3 regions of the Pseudarthrobacter sp. WHRI 8279 genome follow, and region 2 is predicted to be linked to each of the others. Evidence: riboswitches for the same ligand, from Rfam matches in the RefSeq annotation. Region 2 holds a riboswitch; each other region holds the start of a gene.

Region 1 (5,945 bases), 1.6 Mb from region 2:
CGCTGTCGCGCCCGGCCAGGCCGAACAAAATGTCTGCCACTTCGTCGCTGGTGACACGGGACTGGGCAGGGAGTTCCAGATCCCCGGCGGCCGCCGCGGCAGCTTCCCGGAGCGCGGCTTCGAACGGCTTTTCAAGGAGCTGGCGCACCCGGACCAGTTCCGGCACCCACTCCCAGTCGTCGCTTACGCCCTCAAGCCCGGAGTAATGGAGCTCGTAGAGGCAGAAGAGCGTCAGCTGGAGGTCATCGTCGCCAATGATGTCCAGAGTTGCCGGAAGGTGGCCTTCCACCGTCCGCTGCAGCGCCGCCAGGGCGCCCTCATCGGTGCCCGGCAGCTCCGAGAGGGCGCTGAACAAAGCGGTGCTGACGGGACCCCTTGCTGTTGGGACTTTCATGATGCTCCTTCGGGTCTGGCGTGTAGCGGGTCCGTGCCCCCGGCGCTGGGGGCCCGGCAGGAGATGATGGTCAGCGGCGGCGGGTCCCGGGTGCTGACGAACTGGCGGTGCTGCTGGTGTCCGCTGCGGGAGCCGGCCCCCGGGCGAACATGATGGCCAGGGCAATCATCGCCAGGCCAAGAACCAGGTGGAGCCAGTTGTCCGCATGGTTCGCGGGGATGAAGTTCGCAGGGATGGGATCTCCCACCAGGAGCCCGTACAGCCAAAGGACCAGGTAGATGACGCCGCCGTAAATGAGAAAGTTCCGTGCCTGCGGGTGGGAGCGCGACATCAGGATGCCGGCAGCCCCAAAGAGCAGGTGGACGGCGTTGTGGAGGACGGACACCTGGAAGACCCCGAGCAGCAGCGCTTCCGATGCGTGGCCGGCCAGGCGGAGCGAGCCATGATTGGAGGTAACGCCGGGAATGAATCCCAGGATGCCGGCCAGGCTGAAAACGGCGCCCGTTCCGAGGGCAGCGTTCTGCAGGCCTGTGCGGGCGCCTTTCATGCGGATGCTGGCTGCCATGTGCTGTACTCCTCAAACGCTGGAGACAACATAGTAAGCATGATTACTAATAAATGCTAAGCAGCCTTTGTATTCTGCTGGGGCCGGGCGCCGGCGCGCTGAACCCAGGCTGCGCAGTGAACGCAGGCTGCTATCCTCCCGCGCCGTTCCACGCGTACGGGTTTGTGGGCGGGCCTCCGCGGCGGCCGTGCTCGTAGCCTTGTTGCCAGGATTTCCCGACGACGGCCACCAGTTCCGCAAGCAGCGGATAGTAGGGGTGGTCCGGGCCGATGAAAAGCATCTCGTCCGAGGCTTTGTCCAGCGCCGCCCGGACCTGGTTCTCGGATGCTGGACCGGTCACGACGCCCTCCTGGATGGAATACCCGCCACTCGGCTCGAATGTACTCCCGCCGCCCCGGGGGTGTCCATGCACGCGGGGGCGGCGACGGCGTACCCGTCAGTCCGCGCCGGCCTGCCCGAGGATGTCACGGAGGGCCTCGACAACCAGGTCATGGTCCTGCACTTGCGGTAAACCGGACACGGTGACGGTTGCCACGGCACCCACTCCGGTGACATACAGGGGGAAGGAGCCGCCGTGCGCGGCGTAGCGGGTCTGGTCGAACCAGGCGTTGTCTTCGATCCGTCCTCCTTGGAGCCTGGCGCGCAGCCCCACCAGCAGGGAAGGGGCCTCGTACCGGGCGGCGGTCCGCTTCTTGGCCCCGATCCAGTGCATGTTGTCCGGCGTTGCCCCCGGCAGGGCAACGTGGAAGAGGGCCTGCTCGCCCCTGCTGATGTCGATGGCGATGGGCAGCCCGCGTTCCTTGCCCAACTCCACCAGGAGCAGCCCCAGGTTCAGGGCGTCATCCATGGAAAAGCCGGGAAACTGCAACTCCCGGACCTCCGCCTCAATCCGGGCAATCAGTGCTTCCAGGGATCCCTCCGGCTGGGCAGCCTGGGAATCTGGATCGTACCCGGTCATATCTGGTGGATTCGCAGTCATGGCCCACAATCTACCCCTCCCTGCGGTAAACTGAACCACGCCCAACAGGGCGGATATTTCACCAAACAGAATCATTCAACGACAGGGGAGCGCCGCCGTCGGCATCACTGGCCATGCCAGGGACCGCAGGTGGGCGCTGAGAGTGCGGACAGCCGCAGACCCTCGAACCTGATCCGGTTAGTACCGGCGCAAGGGAGTCGAGTTCTCGAAGTGCGCGCAGCGGCAGCAGTGCCGGAAACCGCGCCCACTTTCCCCTCCTGTTCCTCAGGAGGACTACATGGCAACAACAGCAATCAAGAAGCCCGCCGGCAAGTCCTGGCGCGTCGTGGACATCGTGGTGGCGGCCCTCATCGCCGTCGCCGGCGGCGTCATCTTCTGGGCCTGGTCCCAGGGTGCCGCCGCGGTCTCCGGGCCCATGAATGCCGTCTACCCGCCCCTGACCGGCCTGATCGCCGGAGGCTGGATGATTCCGGCTGTCCTGGGCATGCTTATCATCCGCAAGCCCGGCGCTGCGCTCTTCTGCGAGACGGTGGCAGCCACCGGTGAACTGCTCATGGGCTCCCAGTACGGGGCGTCCGTACTGTTCTCCGGGTTCGTTCAGGGCCTTGGCGCGGAGATCATCTTCGCCATTTTCGTGTACCGGAAGTTCAACCTGCCCGTAGCCCTGCTGGCAGGCGCTGCCGCCGGTCTTTTCTGCGGCCTGAACGACTCGTTCGCACCGTGGGGCTGGAACATTGCCTACGCCGCCGGCGACAAGCTGGCGTACATCATCTTCACCGCCATCTCCGGCGCCATCATCGCCGGGGCGCTGTCCTGGGTTGCCACCCGCGGCCTGGCCAGGACTGGTGTCCTGAGCTCCTTTGCATCACGCAAGGCGGCAACGGAGCCTGTCTTCTCCTGATGGGCGCCCCTTCGCGGCATGAGGCATCGACCCCGGTGCGTCCGGCTGCCGTCACGGCCCGTGGCTGGGGCTGGCGCCATGCAGGGCGCACCAGGCCGGCCGTGCGTGCCCTCGACCTGGAGGTCCGCCCGGGGGAGCGGGTGCTTCTCCTGGGACCTTCCGGTGCCGGCAAGTCCACGCTCCTCCACGCCCTGGCAGGGGTGCTGGGGGACATAAACGACGACGGCGGCGACACCGGGGACTCCGACGAGACGGGCTCACTGCTGGTTGACGGCGCCGTGCCCCGGGAGCAGCGCGGCCGGGCGGGACTGATGCAGCAGGACCCGGAGACGCAGGTGGTCCTTTCCCGCGTTGGCGACGACGTCGCCTTCGGCGCCGAAAACCTTGCCGTGCCCCGCGACGCCATCTGGGCCCGCGTGCACGAAGCGCTGGACGACGTCGGACTTTCCCACCTGCCGCTGGACCATCCGACGTCGGCCCTGTCCGGCGGACAGAAACAGCGCCTTGCGCTGGCAGGGATCCTTGCCATGCGGCCGGGCCTGATCCTGCTTGACGAGCCCACAGCGAACCTGGACCCGGCCGGTGTGCTGGAAGTCCGCGACGCCGTGGGCCGCTGCCTGGACAAAACCGGTGCCACGCTGGTTGTGGTGGAGCACCGGGTGGCTGTGTGGAAGGACCTGGTGGACCGGATCGTGGTGCTGCAGCCGGGCAGCGCCACCGATGATGCCGTGCTGCTTGACGGCCCTCCGGACCAGGTGCTCGCCGAAGCCCGGACCATGCTGGCCGCGGCAGGCGTGTGGGTGCCCGGGTACGTTCCGCAGACGCGGGCCCGGTCAGCAAGCCCGGCCGCCCCCTCCGGAGCCCTGCTGCTGGCGGCCGAGAAACTTGCGGTCTCTCGCGAACGCCCCCGCCGCAGCGGCTTTCGGAAAATACCCCCGGTCCCCGTCCAGCAGGACATTTCCGCGCAGGTCCGGGCCGGGCAGGCGCTGGCCATCACGGGTCCCAACGGTGCGGGCAAGTCAACGTTTGCGCTGACCCTCGCGGGGCTCCTGGAGCCGGTGGCAGGCAAGGTTTCCGCAACCCTGGAGCTCAGCCGCGGCGCCGGGATTGACCCTTACGCCTGGAAGGCCGAGGCGCTCATTGAGCGGATCGGTACCGTGTTCCAGGAACCCGAGCACCAGTTCGTCACCGGGAGGGTGCTGGATGAGCTGCTCTTCGGCCCGCGGCACCTTGGACACGGGGAAGAACGCGTTGACGAGCTGCTGGAGCGTTTGCGGCTGACCCACCTCGTGGACGCAAACCCCTATACGCTCTCCGGCGGGGAGAAACGGCGTCTCTCCGTGGCCACCGTGCTGGCAGCGCATCCCCAGGTGCTGGTGCTGGACGAGCCGACGTTCGGCCAGGATGCGAACACCTGGGCGGAGCTGGCCTCGTTCCTGTCCGAGCTTTTGGATGCCGGCACCGCAGTGGTGTCCGTAACCCACGACGCCGAGTTCACGGCCGCGCTGGGTGGCACTGAGCTGCGCATGGCTGCCCCGGAACCGGTGGCGCCATGAGGCAGGAGCTGAACCTGCGCGGCAACCAGGCCCTGCTGGCCCGGGCCAATCCCCTGAGCAAGTTCGCCGCCGTCTTCCTCATCACCGCCGTACTGGCCCTTTCGATCGACTGGGTTTCCGCATCGGTGGCGCTGGCTTTCGAATTCCTGCTGTTCCCTCTCGCTGGCCTGACGGTGACGCTGCTGTGGCAGCGCGGCTGGCCGCTGATCCTTGCCGCGGCCGTGGGAGGCTGGAGTACCTCCATCCTGGCTCCGGACAGCGGAAGGACGCTGATCGACGTCGGCATCTGGACCATGAGCGAAGGCTCGCTGGAGCTGGGGGTGGGCTTCACCCTGCGCGGGCTGGCCATCGCCCTTCCGGCCGTGCTGCTGATGAGCTGCACGGACCCCACGGACCTCGCCGATGCGCTGGCGCAGAAGGCGCGCCTTCCGCACCGCTTCGTGCTGGGCACGCTCGCGGCCATGCGGCTGGTGGGCCTGATGGCGGAAGAGTGGCAGACCATAGGAATGGCCCGGCGGGCCCGGGGTGTGGGTTCCCGGGGCAGCGCAATGCAGCGGTTGAAGGCGACGTTGGGGCAGAGCTTCGGGCTCCTGGTCCAGGCAATCCGCCGGGCGTCACGGCTGGCCGTGACCATGGAGGCCCGCGGTTTCGGCGGCGGACGCCGGACGTGGGCGCGTGAATCCACCTTCAGCGCGCTGGATGCCTGGGTGCTAGCCGGGGGCGTGGTGATGGCGGGAACAGCCGTGATTGCAGCCGTGTCCCTCGGAACATGGAACATGGTGTGGCTGGGAAGCTGACACCTGCACCGGTCTAAAGGCAGGAATAGTTGTAGTCGAACCCCCTGGATCCGAACTGGGCCAGCACCACCTTGCCGCCGGCGGTCAGGGGCTCCTTGGAGCAGGCGTCCGCCGCGCCGGAGGCGTTCAGCGATCCCGCCAGCCAGCTGGGCAGCACATAGAGATTGCTCGAGCTGCTGACCGTTCCAACAATCCGCTCCCACTGTTGGCCGGTCGAGTAGATACCCACCTTGGCCCCGATGCTGTGGAAGAAGTCCGTCATGCCTTCCAGGACTGTCCGGTTGGCGTCTTTGTCGGTGCGGGACCAGCTGTTCTCCGTTTCGACGTCCAGCCACCAGAAGTAGCTGGCGGGGTGGCTGATCCCGCGGAGGTACGCGTCGTCGTAGGCCTTGGCATAGCCGTACATGTAGGCGCAGGCCTTGCCGTAATCCCCGTCTTTGCAGGGACCGTAAGGGTTATGGACCACCTGCCCGGCCGGGTATTCGTCGCTTTCGGGCCACCAGGAGCCGGCGGTGCCTGGATTGGCGGTATTGACGTACAGGGAGACGGTGGGCTGGCCGGGGTGGCCTGCGGAATCCTCTGCCCACCTGAGCTGCTCGTCCAGGCAGGGATTCGTGGTGTTGGCCAGGCCGTTGTTGACGCCCACAATGGCAAAAGCCTGGTCCATGGGAAAATCGCCGTTGCACTGCGGCCAGGAGATGTCATTCCCCAGAAGCGACTGCTGCCCCTCGCCGGGTGAGGGCGCGGCGTGGG
Region 2 (5,945 bases):
TTCAGCGGAACCACTTCGCCGTCCTGGCCGGCGTAGCTCATGTCCACGGCGTACTTTTCCAGTTCGGCCTCGATGACGGCCAGGTCCGAGAGCGGATCGCGGTCGGCCTCGAGGGTGCCGCAGTCCAGGACGTGCACCAGGGCCGCGCAACGCTCCACGTGGCGCAGGAAGTGGTGCCCCAGGCCCTTGCCTTCGCTGGCGCCTTCGATCAGCCCGGGCACATCGGCAATGGTGAAGCGGACGTCGCCGGCCTGGACCACGCCGAGGTTGGGGACCAGCGTGGTGAACGGGTAGTCGGCGATTTTGGGCCGGGCCGCGGACATGGCGGCGATGAGGCTCGATTTTCCGGCGGACGGGAAGCCGACCAGCGCGATGTCCGCGATGGACTTCAGTTCCAGGACGACGTCGCTGGATTCGCCTTCGATGCCGAGCAGGGCAAAACCGGGCGCGCGGCGCTTCTGTGAAGAGAGCGCGGCGTTGCCCAGGCCGCCGATGCCGCCGGCCGCGGCCACGTATTCGGTGCCTTCGCCCACCAGGTCCGCCAGGACAGTGCCGTCCTTGGACTTGACCACGGTGCCGTCCGGGACGGGAAGAATGAGGGTCTCGCCGTTCTTGCCGCCGCGCCAGTCGCCCATGCCGGGACCGCCGTTGGTGGCATGGCGGTGGGGTGCGTGGTGGTAGTCCAGGAGCGTGGTGGTCTGGTGGTCCACGCGGAGGATCACGTCACCGCCGTTGCCGCCGTTGCCGCCGTCGGGCCCTCCCAGCGGCTTGAATTTCTCGCGGTGGACGGAGACGCACCCGTGGCCGCCGGTACCGCCGGATACGTGCAGTACTACCCGGTCTACAAAGCTGGCCACGTGGATCTCCTCAGTGCTGTTTCCTGGACGCCCAAAAGCGCCAAGACGATTGTAATGCGGTTAAAAGAACAGTGGAGCGGACCATATGGCCCGCTCCACCGCTTCAGAACTGGTTGTTACTCTGCAGCTGCAGCAGCAACGATGTTGACGACGCGACGACCGCGGCGGGTACCGAATTCAACGGCGCCCGGGGTCAGTGCGAACAGGGTGTCGTCGCCGCCACGGCCAACGCCGGCGCCCGGGTGGAAGTGGGTGCCACGCTGGCGGACGATGATCTCGCCGGCGGAAACTACCTGGCCGCCGAAGCGCTTGACGCCGAGGTACTGTGCGTTGGAGTCACGACCGTTGCGAGTGGAGCTCGCGCCCTTTTTATGTGCCATCTGAAATGCCTGCCTCTAAATTCTGGGGAATCTGCTGAAAAACCTGAACAGTAACGGAAGGTTACTTGATACCAGTGATCTTGACCTTGGTCAGTTCCTGGCGGTGACCCTGGCGCTTCTTGTAACCGGTCTTGTTCTTGAACTTCTGGATCACAATCTTAGGACCACGGAGGTCCTGGAGGATCTCAGCCGTAACAGTTACCTTGGCCAGGTCAGCAGCGGCAGAGGTGACCTTGTCACCGTCAACCAGGAGCAGTGCGGGCAGCTGAATGGTGCTGCCAGCTCCACCGGCGACGCGGTTCAGGGTAACGAAGTCTCCAACGGAAACCTTCTCTTGGCGGCCGCCTGCGCGGACAATCGCGTACACCACTTGGGAACTCACTTCTCTCGACGTTTATTACAAATTTGCGTGCGGAACCCGGTTCCATAATTGGGTGGGCTCTCGCTGTGCCTCAACGCCGTGGGGTCATAACCCAAGTGTTGGCGTAAGCACCGAAGATCTAGAATACGCTAGTTTTGGCTTCGGCCGCAAATGAGGCTGGTTCCGGCGCGTTGTCTGTGATAGGAACCACAGCCCAGTCCGCACCCTTACCCGTGCCCCACCATAGTACCGGTGGGCGGCGCCGGCGGCAGTCAGGAATGAAGGCGCGGCGCGTCGAAAAAGTCCACTTCCAGGCGGCAGGACTGCCTGAACGCCGTCACCATGGCGTCCCGGTCCGCCGCCGAAGCGCTGCGGCCGGCCCCGTCAACAATAGTGACCGCCCTGCGGGTGGCCGCCGCAAAGTCCTCGTCAGCGTACGTGCGCAGCCACTCTGCGTAGGGGTGGCCTGCCGGTTCCCCGCCGGCCACGAACTCGGCGTGCAGCGTTGCGCCCACCTCGGCGTACAGCCAGAAGCAGGGCAGCACGGCTGCGGTGAGGACAGCGTAACTGCCCGAGGCCGACGCAGCGGCCAGGTGGTCCACGTAGGACTTGGTGACAGGCCCCAGCTGCGGGGCAACCGTCCGTGTACTCAGCCAGGAGCGGTGCAGCTCAGACTCGACCTCCAGGCATTGCGCCGCGGAACGTGCCCAGAAGAGCTGCTCATCCTCCGTGGGTGCCAGGGCGCTGGTCCGTGCGAGCACCCGCGAGTATCCGTTGAGGTAGATGGCATCCTGCGCGAGATAGTAGGCAAAATCCCTCTCCGGCAGGCTGCCCGCAACCAGTCCGCGGATGAATTCGAGCGCGTAGATGTCCGCCAGGTCCTTCCTGGCGTCCGCCCACAGCTGTGCAGCGAAGCTGCCCTCCCCACGCACCGCCGGCACGTGGTGGAAGTGGTGCACGGGTCCGTTGCCCGTCCCCACCTCCAGGGTTTCCGAGGCCTGCAGCGCCCCGGCCAGCCAGGGCTTGACCTCGCGGAGGGTGGCCTCCCAGTCGCCCAGCCGTGCCTGGACTGTGGCCATAGCCGCCGAGAGTGAACAGCCGGTGCCGTGGCTGTTGCGCGTTGCCACGCGCTGTCCCGGAACCACCACCACGTCCTGGTTCAGCCTGCCGCCGGCATCGACCAGCGCATCTGGGCACTGGTCCCCTGCCAGGTGCCCTCCCTTGACGAGCACCGTTGCCCCGGTGGCTGCCGAGAGCCGGTGTCCCTGTTCCACGGCGCCTTCCCAGCTCTCCTGCACCTCGCCGCCCACCAGCATGGCAAGCTCGGCCAGGTTGGGGGTGATGAGGTGGGCCAGGGGCAACAGCTCGCGGAGGGCTGCCTCGGCGGATTCCTGGAGCAGCCGGTCGCCGCTGGTGGCCACCATTACCGGGTCCAGCACCACGACGCCGGGACGCACCTTTTCGAGCCATGCCCGGACAGCTTCAATCACCGCGGCGTCGCCCAGCATCCCGATTTTTACGGCGTCGATGCTGATGTCGTCACTGAGGGCATCGAGTTGCTGGGTGAGGAAGGCTGCGGGGGGAACATGGACGCCGCGCACGCCGCGGGTGTTCTGCGCTGTGAGTGCGGTGATGGCGGCCATTCCGTAACCGCCGTGGGCTGCGATGCTTTTCAGGTCTGCCTGGATGCCGGCCCCGCCGGAGGGGTCAGAACCGGCGATGGCCAGGACCCGGGGCACGTCGCGGTACTGGCGGGCCTGCGCGTCAGGGGCAGAAGCAGCAGCAACTGCAGAAGAAGGCGCAGGTGTGCCCTGGAAGAAGGCAGTGGGCATTGCGAGAGTGGAAGACAAGAGACATCCCTTCGCCGGTGCTAGCCGGACAGGTTCAACGGGTCTGGATCTCAGCCGGCTCTCTGCGCGGCACCCCGTGTCGGTTCCCTAGCCTAGCTTTTTTGCGGTCCGCAGGCTGAAGGTGACACAGTGCGACCGCCGCGGGCTGGAACGCGCAGTTTGAACGGCGGGTTGAACGCGCGCCCTTAAGCAACGGATGCCCGGCCAGCCACTTCCTGTGGCTGGCCGGGCATCCGGTCACTGACTACTCCCGCTGCTGGATATCCGGTTCCTGGATCTCCAGCTTCTAGAGCTCTGAGGCGGGAACCCCGACGCCGAGGATAATCGGTGCGTCCTGCGGCTTGTCGCCGGCCGGCCTGGAAGCACCCGCCTGGTCTGTTGCCGGCGCCTTGGCTGCATGGGAATGCCCGGCCGCGGCGGCAGGAACATTTTCATGCTGCTGGACCGAGGTCTCATTGGCGGCTCCCTGCGCGCGGCTGGCACTGCGGTTGCGGCGTGCCCTGCGCGGGCGCGACTGCTCCAGGGTGTGGTCGGAGTAGTCCTTTTCCGCTGCGGCAGGCACCGGCCGCTGCTGCCGGCCAGTTTCAGCTTCCCGCCGTTCCCTGTCCCGTTCGGGCTGGGAGGCCTGGCGCGGAGCCTCTTCCGCCTCACGCCGGGCCGGCTGCCCTGCCGGCATTTCCGCCGGCGTTTCCACTGCCGTTTCGGCCGGCGTTTCAGCCGCTGGAGCGGGCTCGCCCAGGTGGGCGAAGGCCGCGGCAAGGCGGTCCAGGGTAAGGGCAGGCTTCGCCTGCTGCTCCTCTGCGTGCTCCACGAACGGCAGGACTACCTTCTCCCCGCCAAAGGTCAGGACGGCAGCGGGCCTGGACGCGTCGCCGTCGTGCTTCTCCGTTTCTGCAGGCGCTGGAGGCTGGGCCTGCGTTGCCTGCCTGGCGGCAGCCAACTCATCGTCATGCAGGTGGGCAGCGTGCGCAGCTGCCGCGATGTTGGCAAGGGCCAGCCTGGTGGCCTCCGCTTTCGCGTGCCGCTCGGCGTCCGTCGGATCGGGGTGGACCGTGTGGACGTGGACGGCGGCGGCCGGAGCGGCCTCCGGCTGCTGGCCGCCACGGCCGCGGCGGCGCTTCCGGTCAGGGCGGACACCGGGCTGGCTGCTGTCCGTGCGCTGGACCTCGGGGCGGTTGCCCTCGGCGCGTGCCTCCGGCCGGTGCTCGGAACGCTGCACGTGGTGCTCAGCGGCCACGATGTTGGCGCGGCGGTGCTCCACGGGGTCGTCGTGGGTGACCACGCCACGGCCGGCGCAGGCCTCGCACTGCTCGCCAAAGACCTCAAGGAGCCCCGTGCCCATGCGCTTGCGGGTCATCTGCACCAGGCCCAGTGAGGTGACCTCAGCAACCTGGTGCTTGGTGCGGTCACGGCCCAGGCACTCCACCATCCGCCGCAGGACAAGATCCCGGTTGGACTCGAGGACCATGTCGATGAAGTCGATGACGATGATGCCTCCGATGTCGCGGAGGCGGAGCTGGCGTACAACTTCCTCTGCGGCTTCCAGGTTGTTCTTGGTGACTGTCTCTTCCAGGTTGCCGCCGCTGCCGGTGAACTTGCCGGTGTTGACGTCCACCACGGTCATGGCTTCGGTCCGGTCAATCACCAGCGAGCCGCCGGAGGGCAGGAAGACCTTCCGCTCCAGGGCCTTGTGGATCTGCTCATCGATCCGCCAGGCACTGAAGATGTCCTGGTCCTTGGTCCACTTCTCGAGCCGGCCCACGAGATCCGGGGCGACGTAGGTGACGTACGCCTCGATGGTGTCCCAGGCTTCCTCGCCGGAGACGATCAGCTTGGAGAAGTCCTCGTTGAAGACGTCGCGGACCACCTTGATGGTGAGGTCCGGTTCGCCGTAGAGCAGCTCCGGGGCGAGGATCTTGGTGGACTTCGACTGGCTTTCGATGCCCTCCCACTGGGCACGGAGCCTGTTGATGTCGTGCGTCAGCTCTTCCTCGGACGCACCCTCCGCGGCTGTCCGCACAATCACGCCGGCGTGCTCCGGGAGGCGGTCCTTGAGGATCCGCTTCAGGCGGTTGCGTTCGACGTCGGGCAGCTTCCGGGAGATGCCGGTCATGGAGCCGCCGGGCACGTAGACGAGGTAGCGGCCGGGCAGGGAGATCTGGCTGGTCAGGCGTGCGCCCTTGTGGCCCACCGGGTCCTTGGTCACCTGGACCAGTACGGTGTCGCCGGACTTCAGTGCGTTCTCGATGCGGCGTTGCTTGCCCTCAAGGTTGACGGCTTCCCAGTTCACCTCGCCGGCGTACAGGACGGCGTTGCGGCCGCGGCCGATGTCCACAAACGCAGCTTCCATGGACGGCAGGACGTTCTGGACCTTGCCCAGGTACACGTTGCCGATCAGGGAGTCCTGCTGGGTCTTGGACACGAAGTGCTCAGCCAGGACGCCGTCTTCGAGGACGGCGATCTGGATTCTGTCGTCGCGCTGGCGGACGATCATCTG
Region 3 (5,945 bases), 440 kb from region 2:
GGCTTTATTGTCTGGGCTAACGACAAGCGGCATGCCAAGTATGGGGCCGGTGTGCCCGCCGGGGCTTCCGTGGCCGTGGCGGCCCTGGCGTGGATCATCCTGATGGCCGCCGGATTCGGATACCTGCCGGGACTCACCTGGATCCCCTGGGTGCTGCCGATCGTGCTCGGAGCCGCGGCCGCAACAGCGGCCGCCATCTACCTTGGCCGCTCCCGTGCCCGGCAGGATACGGAACGTCTGACGGCGATCCTGCGGGCCTGAGGCCCAGCCAGGAACGTGGACGGGCGCGGAACCTGGCGCAGCGCCAACCAGCCACATGTGGCCGCCAACCCTCGGGATGGCGGCCACGGCCGTTTAAAGGAAACAGTCTCTGGTGGACGCGGCCGCCTGGTGCCCCCTCTGCCACACGGTGCGGCACTTGGCGCTGTGCAGGCGCCTAGTGCCCCTGCACGTACTTCGCCGGCTCGGCCACGGCCCCCGCCGCTGCCGCTGCTTCACTTGCTCCCGCGGCTGCCGCGAGGTCCCGCGCCGTCACCTGTCCCCCGGCGTCGTGGGACGTGTAGCGGATGAAGACGCGGTTGTAGCGCCAGTCGAGGTCCGGATGGTGGTTCTGCTCCTCGGCTAGGCGTCCGACGTCGGCAATCACCTTAAGTGCGGCAGCCGCCGTCGGCATCTTGAAGACGGTGACCAACCCGCCGTTGCCGGCCCGCCAGTCAGGCAGCCCAGCCAGGGCTTCATCGATGCGTTCCGGGGGAAGTGCGTCTTTGCCGGCCACTGCTGCTCCTGGGATCAGGGCGCGGCCGGCAGAATGCGGGCCTACAGGAACTCGGCCCGGCCCTCCATTGCCGACGACGCCAGCGCGTGTTCACGGCGGGGTATGCGGCCCGCCGCTTTCGCCAGCCTACCGGCGATGACAGCGTGCTTGAAGGCCTCCCCCATCAGGGCAGGGTTCTGCGCCCGCGTCACCGCAGTGGCCAGGAGCACGGCGTCACAGCCCAGTTCCATCGCGAGGGCGGCGTCGGAGGCAGTACCGATGCCCGCGTCCAGCACCACAGGGACCGAGGCCCGGGACACAATGAGTTCAATGTTGTGCGGATTGAGGATGCCCAGGCCGGTCCCGATCGGCGAGCCAAGCGGCATCACAGCGGTGGCTCCGAGGTTTTCGAGCCGCAGGGCCAGGACGGGATCGTCATTGGTGTACGCGAAGACCTTGAATCCCCTGTTGACCAGCTGCTCCGTGGCGTCCACAAGCTCAACGGCGTCCGGCAGGAGGGTGTGTTCGTCTGCGATGACCTCGAGCTTCACCCAGTCGGTTTCGAGGGCTTCCCGGGCCAATTCGGCAGTGAGGACAGCGTCACGCGCCGTAAAACACCCTGCCGTGTTGGGCAGGACCCGAATGCCGTGGTCCACCAGCAGCTGGAAGAGCGAGCCTGCCTCGTCCGGCGAATAGCGGCGCATGGCCACGGTGGTGAGTGAAGTGCCGGAAGCCAGGAGCGCGGCGCCCAGCCCGTCGAGGCTGGGTGCGCCGCCGGTGCCCATGATGAGCCGGGATGCCAAGATGACGCCGTCAATGACCAGCGGGTCATTGAGGCCGGAGAGCTGGCTGCTGTTGATGGTGGTTTCGGTCATGGTGGTCAGCCTCCCTGTACTGCCGTGACAAGTTCGACGTCGTCGCCCTCGGCGAGCGCCGTGGCGGACCACAGGCTGCGGGGCACAACCTGGGCATTGCGGGCCACGGCCACGCCCAGCTTCCGGCCGTCCGTGGCCCGGCCGTCAGCAGCCAGTGGACGGCCCGTGACCTCGCTGACGAGCGCCGCGATGGACGAATCGCCGGCCACGGTGCGGCCGGTTCCGTTCAGGGTGATGTTCATGCTGTCTCCTAAATGTTGAGTGGGTGGGCCGCGTCAGCCAGGTGGGAGGGAGCCGCCCAGAACCGGCCCGGGTTGAACGGGGCCCAGCGGGGGTCTTCCCTGCCGTCCAGGAGTTCGCGGCAGATTGCGGCCGCGGCCGGGGTGAGCAGGATGCCATGGCGGAAGAACCCGGTGGCAACAATGAGCCCCGGCACGTCGCCGGCCCCCGGAGCGGTGGGCCCTCCGGGAGCGGGATGGCGGCCTGCGGAGGGCTCGCCGGGCAGGGGCACCCGTCCAAGCAGCGGGGCGTTATCCGGTGTGCCGGGACGGGCACGTGCCGTGCATTCGAGCAGCTCAAGCTCCGCGACGGCGGGCACAAGCACCTGGGCGTCGCGGAGAAGCTGGTACACGCCCCCGGCAGACACTGCCCCCGCGCTGGAGCCTGCGTCCCTTCCCAGCGCATCCTCACGCTGGGTTGCCCCGACCACCACGGTTCCGTCCTGCCTGGGGACGATATACACGGGGGTCCCGCGGACCAGCCCCCGGACAGTTGAGGTCACCAGTGGCCGCAGGTGGGCAGGTACTGCGAGCCGCAGGATGTCCCCGTGCACCGGCCGCAGTGGAAGGTGCAGGCCTGCCGGCAGTCCCGCGAGTTCCGCGGCGTGCAGTCCGTTGGCCACCACCGTCTCCCCGGCCAGGACGGTCCCACCGCCCTCCAGGACTGCTCCGGCAACGGCGCCGTCCCTCCAGAGCAGGCCGGCTGCCTTGTCCGGCACCGCGTATCCGTCGACGGCGCCCGGCACATGACTTCGGTTGCCTGCCGTCCCGCCGGAAGGCCGGGCCAACGCGCGGCGGAGGCAGGCCACCAGCAGCCTGGGATCCACCTGGTGGTCCGCCGGGGTATCCAGCGCACAGGCAATGCCCGGGCTGAGCAGGGGCTCGCGGCGCCGGGCCTCGCGGATGGTGAGCGGTTCAACCGTGAGCCCGTGGGACAGCTGGACGGCACGCAGGTCCAGCAGGGCGCGTCTGTCCGCGGCGTCGGCACCAACGGCGAGGGTCGGCGTCGTCAGATATCCCGGATCCGAACCCGCGGCCGAGGCGAGGTCCGCGGCGAAACCCGGCCAGCGGGCGGAGGCATCGAGCATGAGTTCCAGGAGGTCCTCCTCCTGGTAGTGCAGCTCGCTCACCGGGGCAAGCATCCCCGCGGCCGCCCAACTGGCTCCCGAACCCGGGGCGTCATCGATCACCACCACCGAACGGCCCGACCGCCTCGCCTCCCAGGCGATGCCGTGGCCGATGGCTCCCCCGCCGATCACGGCAACATCCGCCGTGATCGCGGAGCCGGGAACAGGGCGGCTGCTCACACCTTGTGCGTGAGGCATCGATTGTCTCCTTCCCTACGCCGGTATTAACCGGATCAGGTCAAGCGGTCGGCTCTGACGCCCTCTCAGCCCGGCGCTTTGTGACAGCTGCCGCGGCTCCCGCAGTACGAGCCCAGTGTAGAGGAACTAGGCTGGCTCCCATGAATGTGTCCCACCCCCCTGCCGCCGCTTCCCGTCCGTCCGGTACAGACGCCTTTATCAATGCGGAAGGCAGTGCCGGAATCCACAATGCGCGCCTGTACCTCTGCACGGATGCGCGCCGCCGCCAGGGCGACTTCGAACAGTTCGTGGATGCCGCATTCGCGGGCGGCGTGGACACCATCCAGCTCCGGGACAAATCCATCGAAGCCGCCGAGGAGCTGGAACTCCTGGCCGTCCTGAAGGAGGCAGCGGTCCGCCACGGCAGGCTGTGGGCAGTAAATGACCGCGCGGATATTGCTGTGCTCTCCGGCGCTCCCGTCTTCCACATCGGCCAGAAAGACCTTCCCCTCAAGGCAGCCCGGACGCTGCTGAACGGGAACGCCGCAATCGGCCTGTCCAGCCACAGCCCTGACCAGGTGGACGCCGCCCTGGCCGCTGCCGCCGGCCCAGCCGCACTCGACTACTTCTGCGTGGGCCCCCTGTGGGCAACACCCACCAAGCCCGGCCGCGCCGCCGTCGGCCTGGGCCTGGTGAAGCATGCGGCCGCCGCCTCGGCGGCGCAGGGGCAGGGAAAGCCCGACGGCGGCGTGCCCTGGTTCGCGATCGGCGGGATTGACCACGGCAACGTGGAGCAGGTGGTGGCGGCCGGTGCCAGCAGGATCGTTGTGGTCCGGGCCATCACGGAAGCCGATGATCCGGCAGCCGCTGCCGCATCGCTGCTCGGCGCCCTGGACGCTGCCCGCCCCTGACGCGGAGCCGGATCTCCGGGGCAGCCGCGGGCGGCCCGGTGCACTATTTGCGAAATTCGGGCTACGCTGATTTTCGTGTCACATCATCGGCTGGCCCCCAATGTCCACGAGCACACCAACGCCCTCGAGGCTGCACTCAGCGCCCTGCGGACGGAGCTTGAGCTGCCGAACGAGTATCCAAAAGATGCCGTGAAGGACGCCGAGGCCGCGGTGTCGGCACTGCAGCTGCCAGCCCATGACCTCACCGCCATCGACTTCATCACCATCGACCCGGCGTCGTCCACCGACCTTGACCAGGCGCTCTACATTGAGCGGGACGGCAGCGGCTACCGCGTGCTGTATGCCATCGCCGACGTTCCCGCCTTCGTGGCTCCCGGCGGGCCGCTGGACGCCGAGACACGGCGCCGGGGGCAGACTTTCTACACCCCGGACGGCCGCATTCCGCTGCACCCGGAAGTCATCAGCGAAGGCGCGGGAAGCCTCCTGCCGGGGCAGGACTGTTCGGCGTTCGTTTGGGATTTCCGGCTCGACGCCAGCGCCGAAGTCACCGCCGTCACGGTCAGGCGGGCCCGCATGCGCAGCCGCGCCAAGCTCAGCTACAAGGGCGCCCAGGAGGAGCTGGACGGCGGCAGCCCTTCCGCCGTCCTGGTCCTCCTCAAAGAGGTGGGGCTAAAGCGCGTGGCGCTGGAGCGCGCGCGGGACGGCGCAAGCCTGAACATGCCGGACCAGGAGATTGTCCAGCTTCCCGACGGCGGCTACCGGATTTCGGCGGCCCCGCAGCTGCCCGTCGAGGACTGGAACGCCCAGATCTCGCTTATGACGGGCATGGCGGCGGCGCAGCTGATGCTGGCCGGCAAAGTGGGCATCCTCCGCACCATGCCGTCACCGGACGAGCGTTCCCTGCACCATTTCCGGCTCCAGACGGAGGCCCTCGGAAAGCCCTGGGACGGTGAGGTGAGCTACGGCGAGTACCTTCGCAGCCTCGACCCCACCGAGCCCCGGCAGCTGGCCATTATGCATTCAGCGGGAATGCTCTTCCGGGGGGCTGCGTACACGGCGTTCGACGGCACGGTCCCCGAAGACGCCGTTCAGTCCGCCATTGGCGCGGCCTACGCCCACACCACCGCGCCTCTGCGCCGCCTGGTGGACCGCTTTGTCCTGGTGACCTGCGAGGCCCTGTGCAATGGTGGCGAGGTGCCCGGCTGGGTCCGTGATGCGCTGCCCTCGCTTCCCGAGATCATGGCCGGCTCGGACCAGTTGGCGTCCCGGATGGAGCGCATGGCCCTGGACACCGTGGAGGCGGCGCTCCTGGTCAACCACATCGGGCAGGAGTTCGACGCAATTGTCATCTCCGGATCCAAGCCCCAAAAGGAAAACGGGAACGGGAGCACCGGCAAGAACGGCAACGGCGGCAACGGCAGGAACGGAAACGGCCGCAATGGCAACGGCAACGGGGGCTCCGGCATTATCCAGATTGCCGAACCTGCCGTCACGGCCCGCTGCGCCGGCGAGCTGGAGGCCGGCACCAAGGTCCGCGTGCGCCTGGTGTCCTCCGATATCGCCACCCGCGAAGTGCATTTTGAACTGGTCCCGCCACTGTCCTGAAGCGGGCTGATTTCCTTCCAGCTGGCAGGCACGGCGGTCCAAAGCCGGGTTTCCCTGCCCTTGCGGCTAGACTGGAGAGGTAGAAATGGATGCCCGGTCGTTGATTTCCTTGATTTGAAACCAACAAGCCCGCCCCTACGCGATCTTGAGAAACACCCGCTGGTCACCAGTGCCAGCATTTTAGATAGCCCGCGATCGGCTTCCACTGGAATTGCTTG

The links. Region 2 has a riboswitch for thiamine pyrophosphate ahead of thiD (bifunctional hydroxymethylpyrimidine kinase/phosphomethylpyrimidine kinase). Riboswitches for the same ligand answer to the same signal wherever they lie in the genome.
Region 1: linked by a shared signal. The riboswitch ahead of ABRP28_RS13985 (ECF transporter S component) and the one ahead of thiD (bifunctional hydroxymethylpyrimidine kinase/phosphomethylpyrimidine kinase) in region 2 are both predicted to bind thiamine pyrophosphate.
Region 3: linked by a shared signal. The riboswitch ahead of ABRP28_RS08485 (FAD-dependent oxidoreductase) and the one ahead of thiD (bifunctional hydroxymethylpyrimidine kinase/phosphomethylpyrimidine kinase) in region 2 are both predicted to bind thiamine pyrophosphate.

What each region holds. Positions count from the first base shown of each region.
Region 1 covers NZ_CP168162.1:3,024,132-3,030,076, reverse strand. Annotated here, with positions in the region: gene ABRP28_RS14005 (iron-containing redox enzyme family protein) at 1-394, opposite strand, end outside; gene ABRP28_RS14000 (DUF4383 domain-containing protein) at 465-959, opposite strand; gene ABRP28_RS13995 (hypothetical protein) at 1,090-1,299, opposite strand; gene ABRP28_RS13990 (heme-degrading domain-containing protein) at 1,396-1,938, opposite strand; TPP riboswitch at 2,012-2,151, shown strand; gene ABRP28_RS13985 (ECF transporter S component) at 2,216-2,839, shown strand; gene ABRP28_RS13980 (ABC transporter ATP-binding protein) at 2,839-4,395, shown strand; gene ABRP28_RS13975 (energy-coupling factor transporter transmembrane component T) at 4,392-5,192, shown strand; gene ABRP28_RS13970 (hypothetical protein) at 5,206-5,945, opposite strand, start outside.
Region 2 covers NZ_CP168162.1:1,433,066-1,439,010, forward strand. Annotated here, with positions in the region: gene obgE (GTPase ObgE) at 1-857, opposite strand, end outside; gene rpmA (50S ribosomal protein L27) at 974-1,237, opposite strand; gene rplU (50S ribosomal protein L21) at 1,299-1,607, opposite strand; gene thiD (bifunctional hydroxymethylpyrimidine kinase/phosphomethylpyrimidine kinase) at 1,871-3,430, opposite strand; TPP riboswitch at 3,438-3,535, opposite strand; gene ABRP28_RS06495 (Rne/Rng family ribonuclease) at 3,735-5,945, opposite strand, start outside.
Region 3 covers NZ_CP168162.1:1,874,051-1,879,995, forward strand. Annotated here, with positions in the region: gene ABRP28_RS08465 (hypothetical protein) at 1-261, shown strand, start outside; gene ABRP28_RS08470 (4a-hydroxytetrahydrobiopterin dehydratase) at 437-775, opposite strand; gene ABRP28_RS08475 (thiazole synthase) at 817-1,629, opposite strand; gene thiS (sulfur carrier protein ThiS) at 1,635-1,871, opposite strand; gene ABRP28_RS08485 (FAD-dependent oxidoreductase) at 1,880-3,232, opposite strand; TPP riboswitch at 3,228-3,345, opposite strand; gene thiE (thiamine phosphate synthase) at 3,373-4,122, shown strand; gene ABRP28_RS08495 (RNB domain-containing ribonuclease) at 4,198-5,727, shown strand.